2 regions of the Lysinibacillus sp. RC46 genome follow, and region 2 is predicted to be linked to the other one. Evidence: riboswitches for the same ligand, from Rfam matches in the RefSeq annotation. Region 2 holds a riboswitch; the other holds the start of a gene.
What was found. A riboswitch is a leader RNA that binds a small molecule or an ion and turns the genes downstream of it on or off. The one in region 2 is predicted to bind FMN.
Positions count from the first base shown of each region.

Region 1: another riboswitch for FMN. It lies ahead of ABH966_RS00080 (ECF transporter S component); the one in region 2 lies ahead of ribE (riboflavin synthase).

Region 1 covers NZ_JBGCCF010000001.1:6,648-17,653, forward strand. Annotated here, with positions in the region: gene glnA (type I glutamate--ammonia ligase) at 1-1,103, opposite strand, end outside; gene ABH966_RS00055 (SpoIIE family protein phosphatase) at 1,562-2,692, shown strand; gene ABH966_RS00060 (ATP-binding protein) at 2,696-3,118, shown strand; gene ABH966_RS00065 (methyl-accepting chemotaxis protein) at 3,146-4,840, shown strand; gene ABH966_RS00070 (STAS domain-containing protein) at 4,895-5,281, shown strand; gene ABH966_RS00075 (sodium-dependent transporter) at 5,350-6,696, opposite strand; gene ABH966_RS00080 (ECF transporter S component) at 6,861-7,448, opposite strand; FMN riboswitch at 7,671-7,869, opposite strand; gene ABH966_RS00085 (RNA polymerase subunit sigma) at 8,164-9,471, opposite strand; gene sigX (RNA polymerase sigma factor SigX) at 9,468-10,001, opposite strand; gene ABH966_RS00095 (ATP-binding protein) at 10,085-11,006, opposite strand, start outside.
Region 2 covers NZ_JBGCCF010000038.1:26,728-37,733, reverse strand. Annotated here, with positions in the region: gene ABH966_RS23645 (TetR/AcrR family transcriptional regulator) at 1-213, opposite strand, end outside; gene ABH966_RS23640 (hypothetical protein) at 378-920, shown strand; gene ABH966_RS23635 (hypothetical protein) at 917-1,336, shown strand; gene ABH966_RS23630 (ATP-binding protein) at 1,427-2,731, opposite strand; gene ABH966_RS23625 (C45 family autoproteolytic acyltransferase/hydrolase) at 3,239-4,273, opposite strand; gene ABH966_RS23620 (spore germination protein) at 4,397-5,857, opposite strand; gene ribH (6,7-dimethyl-8-ribityllumazine synthase) at 6,028-6,495, opposite strand; partial or broken gene ribB (3,4-dihydroxy-2-butanone-4-phosphate synthase) at 6,857-7,447, opposite strand; gene ribE (riboflavin synthase) at 7,660-8,295, opposite strand; FMN riboswitch at 8,437-8,562, opposite strand; FMN riboswitch at 8,688-8,813, opposite strand; partial or broken gene ABH966_RS23600 (short chain dehydrogenase) at 9,042-9,203, opposite strand; gene ABH966_RS23595 (SDR family NAD(P)-dependent oxidoreductase) at 9,216-9,347, opposite strand; gene ABH966_RS23590 (YibE/F family protein) at 9,734-10,852, shown strand; gene ABH966_RS23585 (YibE/F family protein) at 10,852-11,006, shown strand, end outside.

The sequences.
Region 1 (11,006 bases), on a different contig from region 2:
ACAGCATCCGGTGGTGTGAGATCTTTCCGAATGCCATCGAGTCCAGATGCTAAAATAACGGCCATCGCTAAATAAGGGTTGGCTGCTGGATCGACAGAACGCAGCTCGATACGTGTTGATAGTCCTCGTGAAGCTGGAATTCGAATAAGTGGTGATCGGTTTTGTGCAGACCATGCTACATAGCAAGGAGCCTCATAACCCGGCACTAATCGTTTATAGGAATTAACAAGTGGGTTTGTTATAGCTGTAAAGCCGTGGACATGTTTTAGTATCCCTGCCATAAAGCTACGCGCTGTTTGGCTTAATTGCAATTCTGCACGTTCATCATAAAACGCATTTTTATCCCCTTCAAATAATGATAAGTTGAAATGCATGCCAGAACCGTTAACACCGAATAGCGGCTTTGGCATAAAGGTTGCATGCAGCCCATGCTGTGCAGCTATCGTTTTTACAACAAGTTTAAACGTTTGAATATTGTCACATGCTTCGATCGCACTTGCATATTTAAAGTCAATTTCATGTTGACCAGGTGCAACCTCATGGTGTGATGCCTCAATTTCAAAGCCCATTTCTTCTAACTCTAATACGATATCACGCCGACAGTTCTCCCCTAAGTCAGTTGGGGCTAAGTCGAAGTACCCGCCACTATCATTTAACTCAAGTGTTGGATGCCCCTTTTCATCTAACTTAAATAAGAAAAATTCTGGCTCTGGCCCTAAATTAAATGAGCTAAAACCTAATTCCTCCATCTCCTTTAAAACCCTCTTCAGATTGGAGCGTGGGTCACCTTCAAATGGTGTACCATCTGGTCTAACAACATCACAGATAAAACGAGCCACTTTACCTTTTTCAGCCGTCCAAGGAAAAATTACAAAAGTATCACGGTCAGGGCTCAAGTACATATCTGATTCCTCAATGCGTACAAAACCTTCAATTGATGAACCATCGAACATCATTTTATTGTCCAATGCTTTTTCTAATTGGCTAACCGGTACTTCAACGTTTTTTATTGTTCCTAATATATCAGTAAATTGTAGGCGAATAAATTTAACATTTTCTTCCTCAACACGGCATTTAATATCTTCTTTTGTATAACGTTTCATTTTTCACCACTCCAATGTAATTTTAATTAACACGATTCTTTTGTAACTGTTTTTAAAATACATTAAAAGGATGTAAAACACAATATATATGTAAGGTTTTATTACATGCATTTTATCGAATATATTAATCTTTTTTTCAGATGGATAGAGCCCCCCTCCCCTTCCTACTTATCATTTAAGTCTTTAGACTCATCATACGGTAGTTTAACTAAAAAGTTTTTGACTTTGTTGCTTGAAGCAAGAACTTTATTTCCATATTTTATATCACATTAGTCTTGTATAATGTCATATTTATTGGTAAATTTATAGCAAATTAGAATTTCTATTTTATTCATCAGATAAGTAAATAGGGCGTATATATAATAGTCGGAAATTATCATATCCATTTCACCTTGGCGCAATTGCGTCCGGGGTTATATCTTCTGTTAAAGATACATAAGGCGGTGAATGTAAGAAGCATGTCAGTATTAATTATTGGCAGCGTAAGTAATGATGTATTACGTCTGCAAAAATATTTTCATCGTATCGACATCAAAAATATTCATTGCTTTACAACAACTGACGCAGCAATGAATTATTTATCAGATTCTTTGAAAGAAGAGCTAGAAATAATTATTCTCGATGCAAAAATGACACTTAAAAATTGCGAGAACATTTGTCAACAAATTGACGAACTAAAAAACTGGATCGATGCCCCTATCCTCCTTTCTACTACTTACGAAAAAAGCATTACAATTGATAGGGTTTTTGAAGCTGGGATTTTCGACTTTATTTTAAAACCATTTGATTTCACTCAGTTTAAAACCCGGATTCAGGTGGCCCTTAAATATCAGAAGGAAACCAAGCTACGAAAGCAGCAAGAAAGTATGATTCAAAAAGATTTAATTGTCGCGAAGAAATTTCAAAAAAATGCACTATCTCCTCCATTGAATCTTGAGCATATTCAGATCGATGGACTTTATGTTACATCCAACACACTAGGAGGTGACATGTACTGCTGGTTTAAGATTAATGAACACTTAACTGCCATTCTTCTTTACGACGCAATGGGACATGGCATTGCCGCATCACTCGTTACAATGTCCATTAGATCTTTGTTAAAGGGAATAATCACGAAATTAATTGATCCAGTTTTAGTAATTCGAGAACTTAACCGCCAAATTTACGAGTTATTTTCTGATGAAGATATGGACCGTTTTTTAATGACAGCTATCTACATACTCATTGATACGAAAAACGGAACTGTACACTATGTTAATGCGGCTCATCCATCTGGTTTCTTATTTGGAAAATACGGCGAGACGGTGTTCCTCCCAGCAAATACACCTATATTAGGGCTATTCCCGACCATTCCTATTAATAAAAAAAGGATACCTTTATCCGGATGGCATCGCATAATACTTTATACGGATGGATTATTGACAATCAATGATCAACAAGTTGTTGATATGGATTTTTTCCATTCCTATGCATCACACGATAATGGCTATGCCTTGGAGAAATTTTCCCAAAAATACGATTTATCCGATAATTATTACAACGATGATATAACAGTAGTTTCAATAACAATTACATTACAGGGTCGGTGATTGATGATGGAATTCATACTCAATGTAAATCCTGATACACAAGCTATAGCTTATGTAGATCAAGTTATAGAGAATTATACAAATGTATATAATTTACCTTTTAAAAGAGAATTACGATTTGTCGTACATGAATTAGTTATTAATGCTGTGGAAGCTGTTAAGAAAAATGATCCATATTCCGAAAAGGCTATTCAAGTACACGTATCTCATTCTAATAAAGAAATAAAAATAACAGTTACTGATGAAGCGAAAGGAATCGCTGAAAAGGATTGGGATAAGGCTCTACAATTTGATTTAAACGAACTGGATTATTCAGATCGTGGGCGAGGTTTATTTTTCGTTAAAAATATGGTCGACCATATTTGGTTTGAAAATATTTCTGAAACAAAATTTTTAGTTGGTATTTCAAAAAAGATTCATGTATAAAGTTAACGTAAAATTGGAGGAGTTTTCATGAAGCTGTCAATCCGAAAAAAAATGAGCCTGTTAATATTCGGGTGTATTTTGCTACTCACTACACTTTTAGCAGGAATAAATTTTTATGTTGCCAAAAATAATCTTTTAGAAAGCGCAAATACAAAGCTTTTATCAGATATTCAATTGAGCTATGAATATTTAGATGCTAAATTCCCTGGAGAATGGTCCATTAAAAACAATCAATTGTATAAAGGTGACGTCAAAATAGTAGACAATTTTGAGGTAGCTGATAAAGTCGGAGAGCTAACAAACGGAAATGTCGTCTCAATCTTCCAAAACGATACTCGCATTAGTACAAATATAGTCGAGAATGGAGAACGTGCATTAAATACAAAGGTTTCTGATGAAGTTGCGAAAGTTGTATTAGGAGAAAAAAAACGTTTTATCGGATCAGCAAATGTCTTGGGGAGTATGCATCAAGGAGCCTATGACCCAATTTTAAATAGCCAAGGAGATGTTATTGGCGTATGGGCAACAGCTGTACCTACCGCTCCATATATAAGTATTGCTACAAAGTCTGCACTTGAAAATGTAGCGGTCTCCTTAGGAATTGCCATTTTAATGATTGTTGGGATTAGTTGGTTTTTACAGCGACAAATCATCACACCCATTAATATTTTAAGTACAAATGCCAAAGATTTAGCAGATTTAAATTTAAATGTAAAATTATTAAACCCAAAAGGTAAAGATGAGATTGCTGTTTTAGCAAATGCTTTTAGTGATATGAAGAATCGATTAACGGAAACGATGACAATCGTAGCTGGTAGCGCCAATCAAATAGCTAACTCATCGCATTCATTAGCAGAATCATCACATCAAACAAGTGAGGCTTCTAACCAAATCGCACTTACGATGAATGAAATTGCAGTCGGTACTACGACTCAATCTGATCAAGCTGAACAAATAGTGTCTATGATGCAAAAAACAATCGAAGAAGTATCGACCAGTTTACAAAAAGCCGAGAATACGTTAAATAGCGCTATAGAATCGACCCATTTTGCACGCCAAGGTGAAGAGGCGATCAATGAAGCTATAAAACATTTAAGCGATGTCACACAAACAGTGTCTTACGCGACAGATTCTATCCAAAAACTCGGTAAACGCTCTGAAGAAATCGGTGGCATTATTACTGTTATTACGGGTATTGCGGATCAAACAAATCTACTCGCCCTCAATGCAGCCATCGAAGCAGCACGAGCAGGTGAGCAAGGAAAAGGCTTTGCCGTCGTTGCATCAGAGGTACGCCAGTTAGCTGAACAATCAAGTTTAGCATCAGGACAAATTACAAATCTCATTAAAGATATTCAGGCTGAAACCTCTGTGACAGTTCGCACGATGGAAAGTAATCTACTAGCAGTAGAGGAGCAAGTAACAATTATCAATAAAGGAGGAACTGCATTAAAAGAAATCGTTGAAAAGGTCGAAGAAACAGAAAACGGCGTTGAGCAGATGAAGGCTGCATTTACGAATGTAAACAACAACTCCTTAGGGGTTCAACAAGCCATTCAAGATATTTCCCGTATCATTGAAGACTCCGCTGCAGCAACAGAGGAAATTGCCGCAACATCGGAAGAACAATATGCAACTGTGGCAGAAATTACACAAAGTTCAGACGAATTAGCATCGATTGCCGATAAATTACAAAACGAAGTCAATAAATTCAAGTTTTAACTTCTATAGAATTAGAATTTCCTTACATGAAAAAGAAAATGGAGGCGCTATAGTATGGATCAGAAGAAAATTGCGATGGTTATTGACACAAAGTCTGATTATATTTTGATTGCGTTTACTGGCGATTTAGAATATGGGTCGATTGAAGAGATTAAAATTGAGCTTCAATCGTTAAGCTTGGAAACAAAGCATGGATATATTATCGATATGCAAAAGGTTACAAACATCGATAGTACCGGCTTTGGCATGATTGTCAATTTCGCAAAGAAAGTATCTGTAAAAGAAAAGAAAATCGCCATTATTGTTGTCGATGATTTCATTCGCAATTTGTTTGCTATTTCACAAGTCGATAAAGTATTCCCTATTACTAAAAGCGAAGAGCAAGCAAGACAGATCATTAAAGAAGGCTGGTTAGGTGAACTATCACTTAGCGAATACTAACCCTATCGTTGTCCCCCAAACATAAAAGTAAGTTGCATTCCTATTAAACGGAATGCAACCTACTCTTTTTAATACTGTAAAAGCATATTTACAAACACAACGATAATGACGAAAGGTACTACTATTAACATCAGTAGTCGATACGCTGAATAGAACCCCTGCCCCATTTGACTTCCTATTAATAATTCCTTCTTCACAAATTCTTTATCAACTACATACGCAATAAAGATAGCAATCAATAAGTTACCCAACGGAAGCATTAAATTAGAAACTAAAAAGTCAGTTGCATCAAAAATTGTTTTTCCAAAAATTGATACATCAGCTAATGTACTTGATGAAAGTGCTGCAGGAATCGCTGCAATAAAGACTACTACACCTAGTAGCATCGTCAATGCAGAACGAGACATACGTCCCTTCTCCATAAATGCCGCTACGATAATTTCATATAAACTGAAGGAAGAAGTTAGCGTTGCGAATAAAAATAATAATAAAAACATCGCTAAGAATATTTCACCAAATGGCATTTGACTAAATGCTGTTGGCAGAACCGTAAATAATAAGCCTGGTCCAGATGCCGGTTCTAAATCAAAAGCAAATACAACAGGGAAAATGGCTAATCCTGCTAAAAACGATACAAGCACAGTGAGAAGAACAACAGAGCCTGCGGAATTAGGTAAGCTCACATCTTTCTTTAAATAAGAGCTGTACGTCACAAGACAAGAAAATCCTACTGCTAAGCCAAAGAAGGACTGCCCTAACGCTTCCAATATAGCCTTTCCAGTTATATTAGAAAAGTCAGGCCACAAGAAGAATTTAACCCCTTCCATTGCTCCATCTAATGTTAAAGCCCTCACAACAAGCACAATAAACATAATGAATAATAAAGGCATCATCCACTTATTGGCCTTCTCTATACCATTTTGCACGCCAAGTGAAATGACTAATACATTTACTAGCGTAAACAGCCCTAAACCTAGCAATGTAATCCAAGGTGTTCCTACAATCTTTGCAAATAGTTCACTAGGATCCACGGAAGGATCAATAACAGCCCCAGTCACACCAAGGCCACTATATATAAAAATCCAACCTCCTACAACACTATAAAAACTTAATAATAAAAAACAGCCGAGCACACCCATACGACCAACCCAAGCCCAACCTGTTTTAGTAGGTGCAATTTTTTTATAGGCAGTCACAGCCTCAGACTGTGTACCACGACCTAAAATATATTCTGATAATAACATCGGTAAACCAATCAACAATGTAAATAGCACAAAAATCAGGAAAAATGCTCCCCCGCCACTTTGTCCAGTAACATATGGAAGCTTCCAAATTGCCCCCAGTCCGATTGCAGCTCCAGCCGATGCTAAAATAAAGCCTAGTTTACTAGACCACTGACTCTTTTTTTCACTCATCTCTTCAAACTCCTCTAACTTACTCAACTCTTCCTTATTCTACAATAAAATAATACAGTCGACTACATTAATTCTATATGTTACTTTTGCGTAATATTATCCAACACCTCAACCATTCTACATAAAAAACCTCGAACGCTTAACAGCTCGAGGTCTCATCCTAATTATTTTGTTAAATACATAGAACGCTGATGATCAATCCATTTACGCATTGTTGTGAATAGTAATGCCATGATGATAGTAATTAAAATACCTTTCACAATGTTAAATGGCAAAATACCAGCTACGATCATTTTATATAGTGAATCACCTACAACAGGCTCCATACCTAAAAAGTAAGTGTACATAGGTAAAAATACTGCATAGTTAAGGATGCTCATTCCTACTGCCATTACAATTGTTCCAGCAGCTAAACCTCCGATAAGGCCCTTAACTGTTTTGGAGCGATTAAAAACAAAGCTCACTGGTAAAATAAATAAAATACCTGTTGCAAAGTTCGCGATATGTCCTACCGGTACTCCCGTTGGCGTGCCTGAGAAAACCCAGTCCAACACATTTTTAAATAATTCTACTAAAATCCCCGCTACAGGTCCCATAGTGATTGCTGCTAGTAATGCTGGCATATCACTGAAGTCCACTTCCAAAAACATTGGAAATGGCGGAATCGGGAAATTAAAAAGCATTAATAAAAACGAAATACTGCTCAGCATACCAATCGTAATATACGATTGAAGTTTAACATTTTTCTTCATAGAAAACTCTCTCCTCTTTGCTGATTCAATCTCGCAAGAAGAAAGGTTACGACCTAATCAATTATTATCATGAAAAAACCCTTATGCAAAAGAGCATAAGGGAGAATAGGCATGATTAAAAAACGCCATTAATTAACTATTTTCTGAGCATACGCTGTGTGAAACCACATCGAAAAAACGCTCGTACATAGCTAAATTCATAACAATGAATGACGATCGTACCTCCATCTTCTCCCATCCAGACTTTAACTGTCGGCCTTGGAATTGCACCAAGTCAGCCATGCAAAAAAATTATTTGCACAGGTCGCGGGCTGAAGAGCCTTTAGTAAATCATGCGAGCTAATATGTCTTAAAGGAAACATTAGCGATTTACAACTCTATTACCGCCGGTCGGGATTTTCACCCTGCCCCGAAGATGAATCATTATTTTTTTATTTCATAGCCTTACTATAATGAATTATTAGAGAAAAGTAAATAGCTTTGCTTTAAAAAAATCCGATTAAACTTGTATGCTTTAATAAATACTCGTGAAAAGTAGCTTAAATCCTTATTCATCTCATCACCTATAGAGGCGAGAGACTTCGTAGGTGACGCTTCGCTTTCGCTACTGAAAATAATTGCTAAGTTAAATGACAAGAGCATTCACGCACATATAGTGGCGAGAATGCTCCAAAAATTTATTTATGTTCTGTTCGTCTATTTGTTGTTAGGCTGTTTATGGCATATATCGTTTATTGGCTCCTACAGGCTTTGGCAAGAATTTTTTTAAATCAAATCCTTCCCAGGTTTCCTGTACAACATTGTCTAAACGTATTTGTTGATCAAAGCTTGCAGCAGTGAGCATCATAGCTTCTATCAGTTGAGTTGCACGAACAGTATCCATGGTCGTTAAATCAAGCGGCTCATCAAATGTAACAATAACGCCTTCTGCTACTTCTTTTACAGTGTATGCTATATTTTCTGGTACAACTGAAACGTATACATCATCATTTTTATTTCGCATATCGGTAAGCGCTTCTGTTACAGTGGGAAAAGTCTTACGAGAATCGGGTGATAAATATTCAGCTCCATTTTCATCTTTATATAAATAATAATTAAAATGATTTGAGCTTGTTAATGCCTTAGGATTACTTGGCTCTTCTTCCTTGGAAAATTTGTAGGCTGTACCATCAGGATTTTCAAACTCAATATCTTTATACTCTGAATCTGAGAATGTATCCTGTAAAGTCTCTAAATATTCATTAGTATCTGCTGAAGCAACATCATAATCATTTTTCTCCGGCAATACATGAACTAGTTTATCGCCCTTCTCCTTCAATTCTCCTTTATATGGATGATAGTTAGTAAAACCATTTGCTTTCTCATCAATTTGCGGCGCATACTTTTCATACATTTGTAATGTTGTAGGCTTTTTCTTCGGAAAATCAGTGGCAACTCGTTCATTTGGAATGATATACGTCATCGGTACGCTTTTCTTATCACGATTTGCCAAACCAATATGAAACACTACTGCTTCTGTTAAATCTTCCTCATAAACAGATGATCGTAGAGACATAATCCTTGAATGTTTTGCTACTATGTTGTTGGATTCCATAATCTTATCCTGGTTGACAAAGCTTTTCGCTGCTCGACTATCCTGCGATGTTGAATATTGAGAGGTTTCAGGAGCACTAGCCTGGTCTAATTTTACATCATTATGATTCATGAACATAGAGCCTGTAATTACTGTTAAAGCGAAAACTGCTGCAACACTCATAAAGATTGGCCATTTACGAACTTTCTTCTTTGTTGTTGCAGTCTCGGTACTTTCTTGTTGCGTAGGAATACTGTGTTGTTGCTCTTGCGATGTTATTTCATCATCTATTGGTTGTTGTATAGCTTCTTGAAGATGGACATTATCCTGCAAGCGAGCATCTGTCAATAATCGATTTAATATTTCTTCTTTTGAACGGCGGTCAGAAAGCTTAGGGGCATTATTTAATAGATGCTCTAGTTGATCATCATCAAATTGGTTATGTGTCATTGCCGTTTCGCCTCCTGTTCTCTAACCTGTTGTAGCTGTTGCCGTAAAAATTTAATGGCACGATGCTGAGTGGTTTTTACCTTCGCTTCTGTCCAATCTAGTATTTGTGCAGTTTCTGCAATCGATAAGTCTTGAAAGTAGCGCATAATAATGACCATTTTTTGGTCACCTGTACAGTGTTCGAGTGCTACTTGCACCTGCATAAATTCATCACTGGCCTGCAATACGTCCTCCGGTGATGGTGTGGTTGAATGTAGCTGTTCCGTTTCCCAATCAAAAAAATCAAGTGAATGTTTTTGACGTACAGCCTGCTTTCTAAAATGATCAATAGCGACATTTTTAGCAATAGCAAAAAGCCAAGTCTTTTCACTGCTATTTCCTGCGAACTGATCATATGAGCGCAATACACGAACATAAACCTCATGCGCTAAATCCTCAGCAAGTGTACGGTTTTTTACTAAATAAATAAGAAACTGGAACACGTCTTGATGATATGCATCGTATAACCGATGGAACACGGAGTCATTCAAAGCACTCCACCCCCGTTCTATTTATATTTGTCGTCTAAATGTCCACAGAAGTTACATCCAATTAATACCACTCTTTAATAGTATTAATCAAAAGGTAAATAAAACGTGAAGGTAGTCCCCTCTTTCAGCACACTATCTACCATAATATTGCCTGAATGTGCCTTGACAATATTTCTAGCAATAGCTAAACCTAGGCCAGTTCCGCCTTTAGAACGTGTACGTGCCTTATCTGCTTTATAGAAACGTTCAAAGACATATGGTAAGTCCTCTTGCGGAATACCATGCCCTGTATCCTGAACAGAAACCTTGGCAAAGGTTGGTTCCTGCTCAACCTTCACTGTTACAGACCCTTCATCAGTATGACGAAGAGCATTATCAACTAAATTTGTTAAAACCTGTTCAATTCGATCCTCATCTATACTAATCGAAGCTTCGTCATTAAATTCACTGTCAAATATTAGACGAACATGTTTCTCTTTTGCCACCTGTGCAAATTTTTGAGTAATACGTTCAAATGTTGAATTAATCGGGAGCTCATCTTTGTAAAGCGTCATATGCCCCGATTCCATACGCGCAAGGTCTAATAAATCTGTTACTAGACGTCCCATACGTTTCGATTCATCATAAATAATTTTTGTAATTTCATTACGTTCTTCTTGATCTTGAATAAAATCATCATCCATTAGAGCCTCTGAATAGCCTTGGAGCATCGAAATTGGCGTTCGTAGCTCATGAGACACATTGGCAATAAAGTCTGAACGCAGTTTTTCTAAACGATGCTGCTCTGTCATATCACGAATAACCGCAACCGCTCCACGTATCGATTCCTCACTATAAAGAGGGCTAATCGTAAACGTATAGTAACTTCCATCCATCTCAATTTCTTCTTCAAGCTTATCCTCAAACATCAGTACATGATCGAGCATATGATAAAGCTCTGGCGGAATTGGCTTCGCACTTTGTGATCCCTTATTAACAAACCACGTTTGCATTAAACGGTCCGCT
Region 2 (11,006 bases):
TTTTTTAATTAGGTCAGAGAAGTAATCATACACAACAAGAAATAGCTCCTGCTTGCTACTGACATAGTGGAACATAAGGGCTTTAGAAATTCCGGCTTCTTTTGCTATTACATTTGTTGAAGCGTTGTCATACCCCTGTGATGAAAATTCTTTTAACGCTGCATTTAGAATTGCGTTCCTTCTTTGAGAGTCTAAATCTAATAACTTTGTCAACATTCGTCACTCCTTTATAAGAAACATGATTAACCTATTAGGTCAATTCCGTTTTAAGGTTATTTACCTAAAAGGTCAACGAATGTGTTAGTTCAACAAGAATTACACAATTTTATTATTAAATTTTGAATGCAAACAACTTTTAAGAGCCTTATTACAATAAAATGAAATACACGACTTTAGTGATTCCAGCGATCATTTCGGAGGAGCAATCCGTCACTTCGGAGGTTCTTTCCATTAATTCAGAGATTCTATCCATGATTTCGGACGTTCTATCCATGATTTCGGATGTTCTATCCATCATTTCGAAGGTTCTATCCACGATTTGGGGCGTTCTATCCATCATTCCGAATAAACTATCCACGACTTGGGGCGTTCTATCCATCATTCCAAAGGTTCTATCCATGACTTCGGACGTTCTATCCATCTTTTCGAAGGTTCTATCCACGACTTGGGGCGTTCTATCCATCTTTTTGAGGGTTCTATCCACGACTCGGGGCGTTCTATCCATCTTTTCGAAGGTTCTATCCACGATTTGGGGCGTTCTATCCATCTTTTTGAAGGTTCTATCCACGATTTGGGGCGTTCTATCCATCTTTTCGAAGGTTCTATCCACGATTTTGGGCGTTCTATCCATCATTCCAAAGGTTCTATCCATGACTTCGGACGTTCTATCCATCTTTTCGAAGGTTCTATCCACGATTTGAGGCGTTCAATCCATGATTTCGGACGTTCTATCCACGATTTGGGGCGTTCTATCCATCATTCCAAAGGTTCTATTCACGACTTCGGACGTTCTATCCATCATTCCAAAGGTTCTATCCACGACTTGGAGCGTTCTAGCCATCATTTCGAGGGTTCTATTCACGACTTTAGTGATTCTAGAAGATATCAAGAAGATAATGCTATAAAGGAATATATGCATATGACGAATGAACATAAAGATCCATCTAAGGGCTTGGAGCCGTTCAAAGATTATACTGAGTTTGAGGATTATGTTTTAAAACGGATGGCGGATGAATTAGGAACACAGCTAGAAGGAGAAGATTCAATTAGAGCAATTACTAAATTTTTATCAAAGATTGAGGAGGAACATAAAGACTATTTAGAGAGTGTTGCTTAGAAATGCGTGCGTGTAATAATTGCAAATAAAGCCGTCCAATCCGACGGCTTTATTTGCATTACTTTAACAATTGACTTTTAGTTTGGAAATTTACTTTATTGGAATGGTTACTATTGCTGTTGTCTCTAAATGTTTTGATGAATCGATAGAAATTTGACCGTCGTACTTATTAACAATTTCATTCACAATAAACAAGCCCTGGCCTCTTATTTTACCAGTTTCTAGTTTTTTAGTAGAAAATCCTTGCTTGAATATTTGCCCTGCTTCTACAATATTTGGTCCAGTATTTGTAACCTTAAATTCATATTGCTTGTCATCAGCTTTACAGCAAATTGTTATTTTACGTTGCTCATCCGATAATTCATTTGCCGCATCAATCGCATTATCTATTAAATTCGACAAGATTTTGATTAAATCTGTTGTTTTAATTTTATTAAATGCATCCTGTGATACTGAAAAATCCATATCAATATTATGATTTTGTGCAGTTAGTTTTTTCGTTTGTAATAAGATCGCCAAGCCAGGATGATCAATATTTAATTTGAGTGACTTAATAGCCTGAACCTCTTTGGATAGTGAATATAAATATTGTTTGGCCTGATCAGGTTTGTCTAATTGCAGAAATCCATGCAGTACTTGTATGTGATTTGTGAAATCATGTCTTAAAGAGGACACGGAAGTGATTAAAGTTTTAATTTCTGCTTGATATGTATCTTCTGTCGCTTCAACTTCCTCCGCCACTTCTTTTTGATACCATCTCTGTAAGAAGAAAACTGAGCCAATCACGATTAAAATAAGTACACCATTAAAAATAAAGACTAAAAGATTGTCTTCGATCACTTTTCCCTTAATGTCATTTAATGTGTCTGCACTAATATCAATTCCTATGTATGCAATAACCGCCCCTGTTTCATCCTTAATCGGTGCACCAACAGTTAAGTAGGAGCCATATATAGAATCTTGTATTACATCTGTTATAAATGTTTCTCCATTATAAGCTTTTTGCACTTGTGTCTCGGGTACTGTACAGTCCATTCCGATATAAAAGCCTTTAACTTCACTTGGTAAACCCATAATCATTGCTTTGGATACCTTTGGATTTTCAATATCTAATGTATAAACAAATAAAGCACCTATTTTTACTCTTGCATCGTTTAAGTAGCTTCTTATTTGCCAATAATACTCATTTTCCTCGGGGTTATCTAAAAATTGTTTGTACGCCTCTACATCAATAGTAGATGCGATAGAAATAGCCGCTTTCAGACTTTGGTTCGCTATTGATTCTTCTACTGTCTTTTTCATTTTTATATAAGATGTAAAGATGTTTAAACTTGTAAACAGTACTAATAAGAGAGTTGATAGTATTAAAATTAGTTTTATTTTTCGTGTTTTCATACAAACTGGTACTTCCTTATCTATAGACATGAATAATGCCTTAATTTAGTTGGGCTTGGCTTTCGCAAATACGAAAATCTTTGCCGAAGTTAACATCATGTCATACTCTCCACTGGGGAAATGATTTCAATCCATTATTGTAATCTTCTTTTTTATGGTTGTTCAATTATGCCTCAGCATAATTACTTCCGGAATCAGCTTGGGTAAATGCATACGATTCAGGATTCTTCGCCTCTCTAAATAACAATATTCGTTCTTATCTTATCATCCCAAGAGAGTTTTGACTATTACCAACCCACATTTATCGCCACTTACTTTTTTGGGCTATCTCCTTCCCATTATTGACGTTGGAGAAGTCTGTCTGGAACTGATAAAATGCTAAAACAATTTTTATTTTTCGAGCGAAACATCGTTCCAGTCGCAACCATTAGTTTAATAATCCTTCTCTAGAAAGTAAACTAAAAAGGAGAAGAATTTTTATCATGCCCCCTCCTTATTATATATTGCTTATTCCATTCCATCTTTGTAGTTTAAATCAATCCAACCTTTTAGCCTTTTAGGAAGCGTTAGAGCTTCGTTCAAATAATCTTTAAAAGAAATTGTTATCGGTTCTGCGTCCTCCCCTATTCCAACGATAACTTCTAGAAGCTTTGGCGAATAAACTACAGTATGTAATGTGCCAAAGTATTGTTGATAGTGCTTAAAAAATAACGGAGAATTTCCATTATTAAAATGTCGATAAGCAGCCATTGTAGTCAAATTTTTTTCAATTAAATTATTTATAAAATGTTTTCGATTGACGGACCCTTGAATGTTTTTCTTATTTTTCTCTTTCATACTCGTTGTTTGAAAATGATTCGTACAAATTAACGGATTTTCATATCTTAATTCCTGCTTATGTGGAGAAGCTTCTACTACTATAGATTGTCCGCTTTGATCTGTCATTGAGTAATTGTAACAATAACCATGTGGGAGTTCTGTAATTAATTTAAGTGCTTCTTCAATATTTTTACATTGCTCTAATAATATTCGGACAATCGTTGAAGCGATAAAGCCCTCACCATGGTAATCATTGTTGACAAAATGCAGACCGACAACTAGCCCATATTCATTCATCCCATCAAGTCTACCGATAATTTGTTGGCTAAATCCAACACTTGCATATCCATTCATTGGATTAGAAAATACAAGTCTTGCATCATACAATGTTGGACTAAAATCATAGTTTCTAATATAATTTCCATCTAGCACAAAAGATGTACAGCCCATTTCAGGAAAGGTAATATTATAGCCACTATATATATCAATGACAGAATCCAGCGTTTGAGCTAATCCAACGGCCAATCCTTCCATTTCTTGCAAAAGACTAGGGGAATGAAATTGTAGTAGTTGTTTTGCCATTTGGACATTTATAAAATTCAGAGATTCATTCTGTATTGGATGAGAAGTTGACAGTAGTTCTTTACTTTGCTGAAGCCCAATTTGATAGTAACTGCCCCTTACATTTATAACTTTTACGATTAATTCTTCATAAGATCTCATCACTTTTCTCTCCTTACCTACTGTAATTGGTTTTCTATATTCATCTTAAAGCTTCAAGTAAATATAAGGTCAAGAAATAAAAAGATCAGGCCTATAAAAGCCTGATCTCTACATTCTAAATATTTATTTTTTCCTACTCGATGTCTTTGTCTCATCCTGTACATTTAAGAATTTGGGTCGCGTACGATAACCTGCAGGAGATAAGCGAACTAAAGATCTTTTAATGTCCGTCCAATCTAAATCTGCGCCCATACTTAAGTACGGAACACCTAATACTCGTAAGTTTGCGGTATAAAGAAGTATGAAAAACACCGAAATGAAGAATCCAAATAATCCTAAAAAGGCAGATGCTAAAATGATGATTACCCTGAGAATGCTCATCGCTGTTACGATGGACTGATTGACAAGTGTATAGGCTGCAATACTTGAAGTAGCTATAACTACAATCATGGAAGCGCTCGTAACACCCGATTTAATAGCTGCATCTCCAATAATTAATCCCCCGACAACACTTATTGAACCACTGATAACATTGGGTAGATGAATATTTGCTTCTCGAAATAATTCGAACATAAAAAGCATCATTAATATTTCAAGAGTAGTTGGAAATGGGAGTCCCATTCTTGATTCAACGACAGTTGCCAATAGGATGAATGGCAGTTGTTCTTGATGGTGGGTCGTTAATGCAAGCCAAAAACCTGGTAAAAGTATACTTATTAAGATAGCTATTATTCGTAGTATACGCTCCATAGAACTTACAATAATCGGATACTCATTATCCTCACCGGATTTAAAAAGTAACATTGAATTAGCCGGGGTAATGATGGCATATGATACTCCATCAACTATAATGATAATGCGTCCTCTACTTAAAGCTTGTACAGCAAAATCAGGGCGTCCAGTATAATCGTGTCTAGGTAGAATTTTTGCACTTTGCTCAATTCTCTCCATCAATAAATCCCCACTAAATACAACATCCGTATCAATTCGTTGCAGCTGTAGTTTTATTTGCTCAAGCATTTTTTGATTGACGATATCTTCAAAATAAAGTACAGCTACAGTTGTTTTGGATCGTTTACCAAGTTCATATGTCTCAACACTTAATGAATTAGTAGGAATCCGTTTTCGTAATAAAGCAATATTGATAAAAACATCCTCAATAAAATCATCTCTCGGACCTTTGACAACTAATTCAAGGGTTGTTTCTTTAGGCTCTCGATTCGGTTTTTTAGCGATATAGCTTGAATATAACAAATTCATATCTTCAAAATAAAGTAAAACATGTCCTTTATAAACTCTTGTAATAGCTTCATCTTTACTTGTTATTTTCTGAAGATGGGGAACGTGTAAATTGTTTTGTATATGTTCTTCTAACATTTCCTCTGTTGTTGCAGTAAATAATGATTGAACTCGTTGCACAATAACGGTCTGCAGTAACCGCTCATCAACCATCGCTTCACATTTTATCAAATGTACTTTATGTTGCTGAAAGGAATACTCTTGGAATATCACATCAGCAGAGCGTTGAAATAGTGACTTCAAAGATTTCAAATTTAATTCTTGTTCCATTGAAGAAATATCCATCAACTCCTACTGAGCCAGCCCCTAATTAGTACATTTATGAGTAATAACATAAATACACTTACGGATATTTTCCCCATTGTCTAAAAAAATATTCAAGAAAACTTTAATGTTTATAATACTTTTTCAGAATAATTCATCTGCGAAATTTTCATACTATTATTAGGAAAAATTTATCCAATCATCTTCTTTAAATTTGCCATTTCAATAGCGGACATTGCTGCATCATAGCCTTTATTTCCTGATTTAGTCCCTGCACGCTCAATCGCTTGTTCAATATTTTCTGTAGTTACAATGCCAAAAATAACAGGTACATTTGTAGTTAGTGACACATTTGCAATTCCTTTTGCTGATTCATTACATACATAATCATAATGTGTTGTTGAGCCACGGATTACTGTACCTAATCCAATAATTGCATCATATTTCTTTGTTTCAGCTAACTGTTTCGCGATGAATGGCACTTCAAATGCACCAGGAACCCATGCTACATCGATAGAATTCTCATCCACACCATGACGCTTTAAACCATCTAATGCACCGTCTAATAATTTGCTTGTAATAAATTCGTTGAAACGACCAACTACTACTGCTATTTTTAAATCCGTACCAATTAATTGTGCTTCAAATGTTTTAACCATTTTGAATCTCTCCTTTATTATTTAGTCTAATCATCATAACGTGGGGTTGATTTCCGTTCCGACTGGGCGCTTTGTTATTGCTGTCGCTACGCTTTCGCGCAGAGCAGAGCTTCCTGAGGGCGTCCGATGAGCCCCTTCGCTTGCGCTCCAGGTTCTCGGGCCAACACGATGTTGATCACGAGTTATCACAGGACGTGATGGTTTTAGCCTTCGTTCCTCTATCCGCTAATCCTCAAGGAGTCGCCCAGTCTCCACTCCAATCAACTTATATACATAAAGTACGTTTTAACAAATGTCATTCCAAACTTTTGTTGATGATCCTTTATATTGTCTGTGTGTTTTCTTCCATTATTTGTTTAAGACGATAAGTGGCCAATGCTTCAATTGAAATCATTTTTAAATCATGTTGCGCTGCATATTTAACAAGGTCATTAAAGCGTAGCATTTTGCCATTGTCCCCCATAATTTCACAAATAATGCCCGCAGGAATACTATGACACAGCTTGGCCAAATCAATTGTAGCTTCCGTATGTCCTCTACGCTCTAATACACCATTGTCCTTTGCAATTAACGGGAATACATGGCCCGGTCTACGAAAATCCGCAGCTTTTGCCTGTGGTTTTAGCATTTTTTGTATAGTCATTGCCCGTTCAAAGGCGCTAATTCCAGTTGTTGTGTCTACATGATCTATACTAACGGTAAATGCCGTTTGATGATTATCAGTATTAATACTAACCATTGGCTTTAATGCTAATTTTTGTGCAAGCTCCTGTGAAATCGGCGTACAAATAAGACCTCTTCCATAGGTCGCCATAAAGTTAATCGTTTCTGGGGTCATAAATTCCGCAAGTGCGAGTAAGTCCCCTTCGTTTTCTCGGTCCTCATCATCTACTACGATAATCATCTTCCCTTGTTTTAAATCCTCTATTGCTTCTTCAATTGAATGTAGCAATATCGCCACCTCCAGTTCTTAAAGTGTTATTAGATCAATTATGCCTCGGCATAATTGCGTCCGGATTGCTTAGGCCTGCAAGCATGACGTTGGTCACTCAACCGTTTCCACAGAACGTGGCGTTCTTAGACTAAGTTCCTCTATTTCAGCAGATGTTTTTTGTACCGAAAGCGTAGCGACAGGTACAGATGTTTTGGCTTCGCTGAAAGAAGTTAAAACCCGTTTTTTGCTAAGAAGTCTCTTGAAATGGTTGGTTCCTGTCCATACTTAAGTTGATGCAAAATGTATTTTCCAACTAAATCAGTTTCTACATTGACGAGATCACCAATTTTTTTCATACCTAAAATTGTTTCCTTGTATGTGTGAGGTATCAGTGATACTGTGACACCGTTTTTCTCGACATGAAAGAGTGTTAGACTCGTTCCGTCAATTGTGATGGAGCCCTTTGGAATACAGTAGCTCGTTAACTCCTTCGATAGTTCAATATCAATATAGACTGCATTTGCTAATGGCCGCTTGCGCACTATTTTCCCTACCCCGTCAACATGTCCGGATACAAAATGACCACCGAAACGTCCATTAGCTGACATAGCGCGTTCTAAATTTACCGGATCTCCAACTGCGAGCTGCTGTAAATTTGTTGCGCTCACTGTTTCAGGCATTACATCCATCGTTAGCTCTTGTTCATTAAAATATATCACTGTTAAACAAACACCATTGACCGCTATACTGTCCCCTAGCTTTACATCCTCTACCATTTTCTTTGAAATAACGGTGATTTTCATACTTTGTCGATCGCTTTGCATGGTTTTTACGGTGCCAATATCCTCAACAATTCCTGTAAACATCTTTTCACCTGCTTTCATTCATTTAATAATTTCCGCTCAAACAAAAAACCCCTTAGAATAAAGGGGTTTGGGAGTTCATATACATAAGACGTCAACAAATAAACCTTATGGATATAATATTTTTCCATAGGCTGTCATCTCATCGTTCTTCTCCCATCCAGACTGTCACTGTCGGTTTTGGATTTGCACCAAATCAGCTTGCGCTCACGGACTTTGAATTTCTTCATCACCGCCGATTGGGAATTTCACCCTACCCCGAAGAACTACTGCTATTCAATTTTTTAACCAAATAAAACAAAAACTACTTCCCGACTATAATATGGGAAGTAGTTAACATAAAAGCATACTCAAATACACCTTATAAACTCAAGCGAATTTAAAAAGCTCACACTTTTACCCTTCTCCCATCCAGACTATAACTGTCGGTTTTGGATTTGCACCAAATCAGCTTGCGCTCACGGACTTTGAATTTCTTCATCACCGCCGATTGGGAATTTCACCCTACCCTGAAGGATATTTTTATTTAGCTAGTTCTTACGATAACACTAATTTATTTTATTATCCAGATAATTCTTTATAATTTTTTTCTATAATTCATTTCACATTCGCAAGTTTGCCTATCGTTGCGTTTGTAAATTGCTACAAAAACAATAAATTTATACAGTCAAACTACCATCAACAGAGACAACAGCACCAGCCATGAAGCTTGCTTTATCTGATGCTAAGAATAGGACCGCTTCTGCAACTTATTCTGGTTCACCATGGCGTCCCATACATACACGTGACATTTCTTCTGGTACGTACCCTGTTTTTTCAAGTGTTTCACCAACACTTTGAAATAATGGTGTAACGATGCCGCCTGGACACACAGCATTAATACGAATACCTTTATTTGCATACTCGATCGTGGCGCCTTTCGTTTAACCGATTACCGCATGTTTACTTGCGCAATATACAGCGATACTGTGTTCTGGACGAATACCTGCCGATGAAGCAGTATTAAAAATCGATCCTTTACCCTGCTTTTCCATTACTGGAATAGCACATTTCATGCCAAACCATTCCTCTTTTGACTAAATACTGCCTAACCTGGCCAGTATCAATTCAACTATCGCGTCCTGAATAATGGCGATTTCTCCTGTATTTTTTCGCTTCCTTCACATGCTATGTTGTACCATCCCATTTGTCATAAGCAAAAAATTAATAAACACTTACATAATGAATAACAATAATTTAATTATGCTAAAACTAACTAAGTAAGCTAAAATCTACTATATAATTAAGGAACCTCTATTCAATTAGCACGTTACTTTATAATGGCATTTTTTAAATCTGCTTGACATTAAAAAATTAGTGATATTGTGAGTCATTTTCGTGCCATTTTAACAATGAACGCATAAGTACAATCAGATTCCTTTCTCACATTGGAGGCTTTTTATTGCAAAACATCTTGAAAAAAAAATCTAAATTTATATTTTATACCTTTATCGCAATTTGCTTTATCGCTTCTGTTTTTTTCGTTTATCACAACGAAGCATTTTATGATCGTCCAATTGCGGAAGTTATAAAAACGGAATTAAAAGAATCAAACCCTGTAACAGATATGTATGAAAATGAAGATCATTTATATACTCAGCAAATTACAGCTGTATTAAAAAATGGTGAAAAAAAAGGTAAGCTTATTCATTTTACAAATGAGTATTCAGCATCTGGGGCTTTTGATCAAGAGTACCATGTTGGGAATAAATTATTTGTTTCCATTAAAGTAAATACAGACAAAAATGGAGATTTAACTGGGGCTATTTTAGACGTGAAACGTGATCAGTTTGTCTTGATAGTGGCGTGGATTTTTATTTTTGCTTTGCTAATTGTCGGTAAAAGACAAGGATTATTTTCAATCATCAGTTTAATTGTAAATTCGCTTGTATTATCATACGCTTTGGATTTATATATAAATTCTAATATAAATTTGATATTTATTAGCGGGGTATGTGTTCTTTTATTTACGGTCATTTCTTTAATTCTCATTAACGGCTTGAATGAAAAAACATATGCAGCGATAATGGCAACACTTATAGGAACATTTATTTCTATATTGATTAGCGCTTTAGTTTTGTGGATTACATCCGAGAATGGGCTTCGATATGAAGAAATGCAATTTTTAACGCGACCATATCGAGTGATTTTTATGGCTGGCTTATTTATTGGAGCACTAGGAGCTGTAATGGATGTCTCCATCACAATGGCTTCTTCAATGTTCGCTTTATTTGAGCAAAACGAAGAAATATCTGACCAAGCATTGAAAACCTCAGGGATGGACATCGGGAAAGACATTATGGGAACGATTACAAGTATTTTGTTTTTTGTTTATATTTGTGGCTCAATCCCTATGTTGATTTTATATTTAAAAAACTCTTATCCATTAGGGCAAACACTTTCCATGAATCTTTCATTAGAATTAGCTAGGGCCCTAGCAGGTGGAATCGGTGTTGTCTTAACGATTCCAATCAGTTTATACACTTCTATTTTTTTCATTAATCGAAAGAGGGCAAAATAATGAATGTATTAGTATGGTTAACTGCCATTTTATTCATATTGATGATTGTTATCGGTGGAAAAAAAGGAGTACGATCTTTTCTATCTTTATTTTTAAACTTTGGAGTACTCTTTATCACCATCTTTTTAATGACCAATCAGAAAAATAGTCCAAT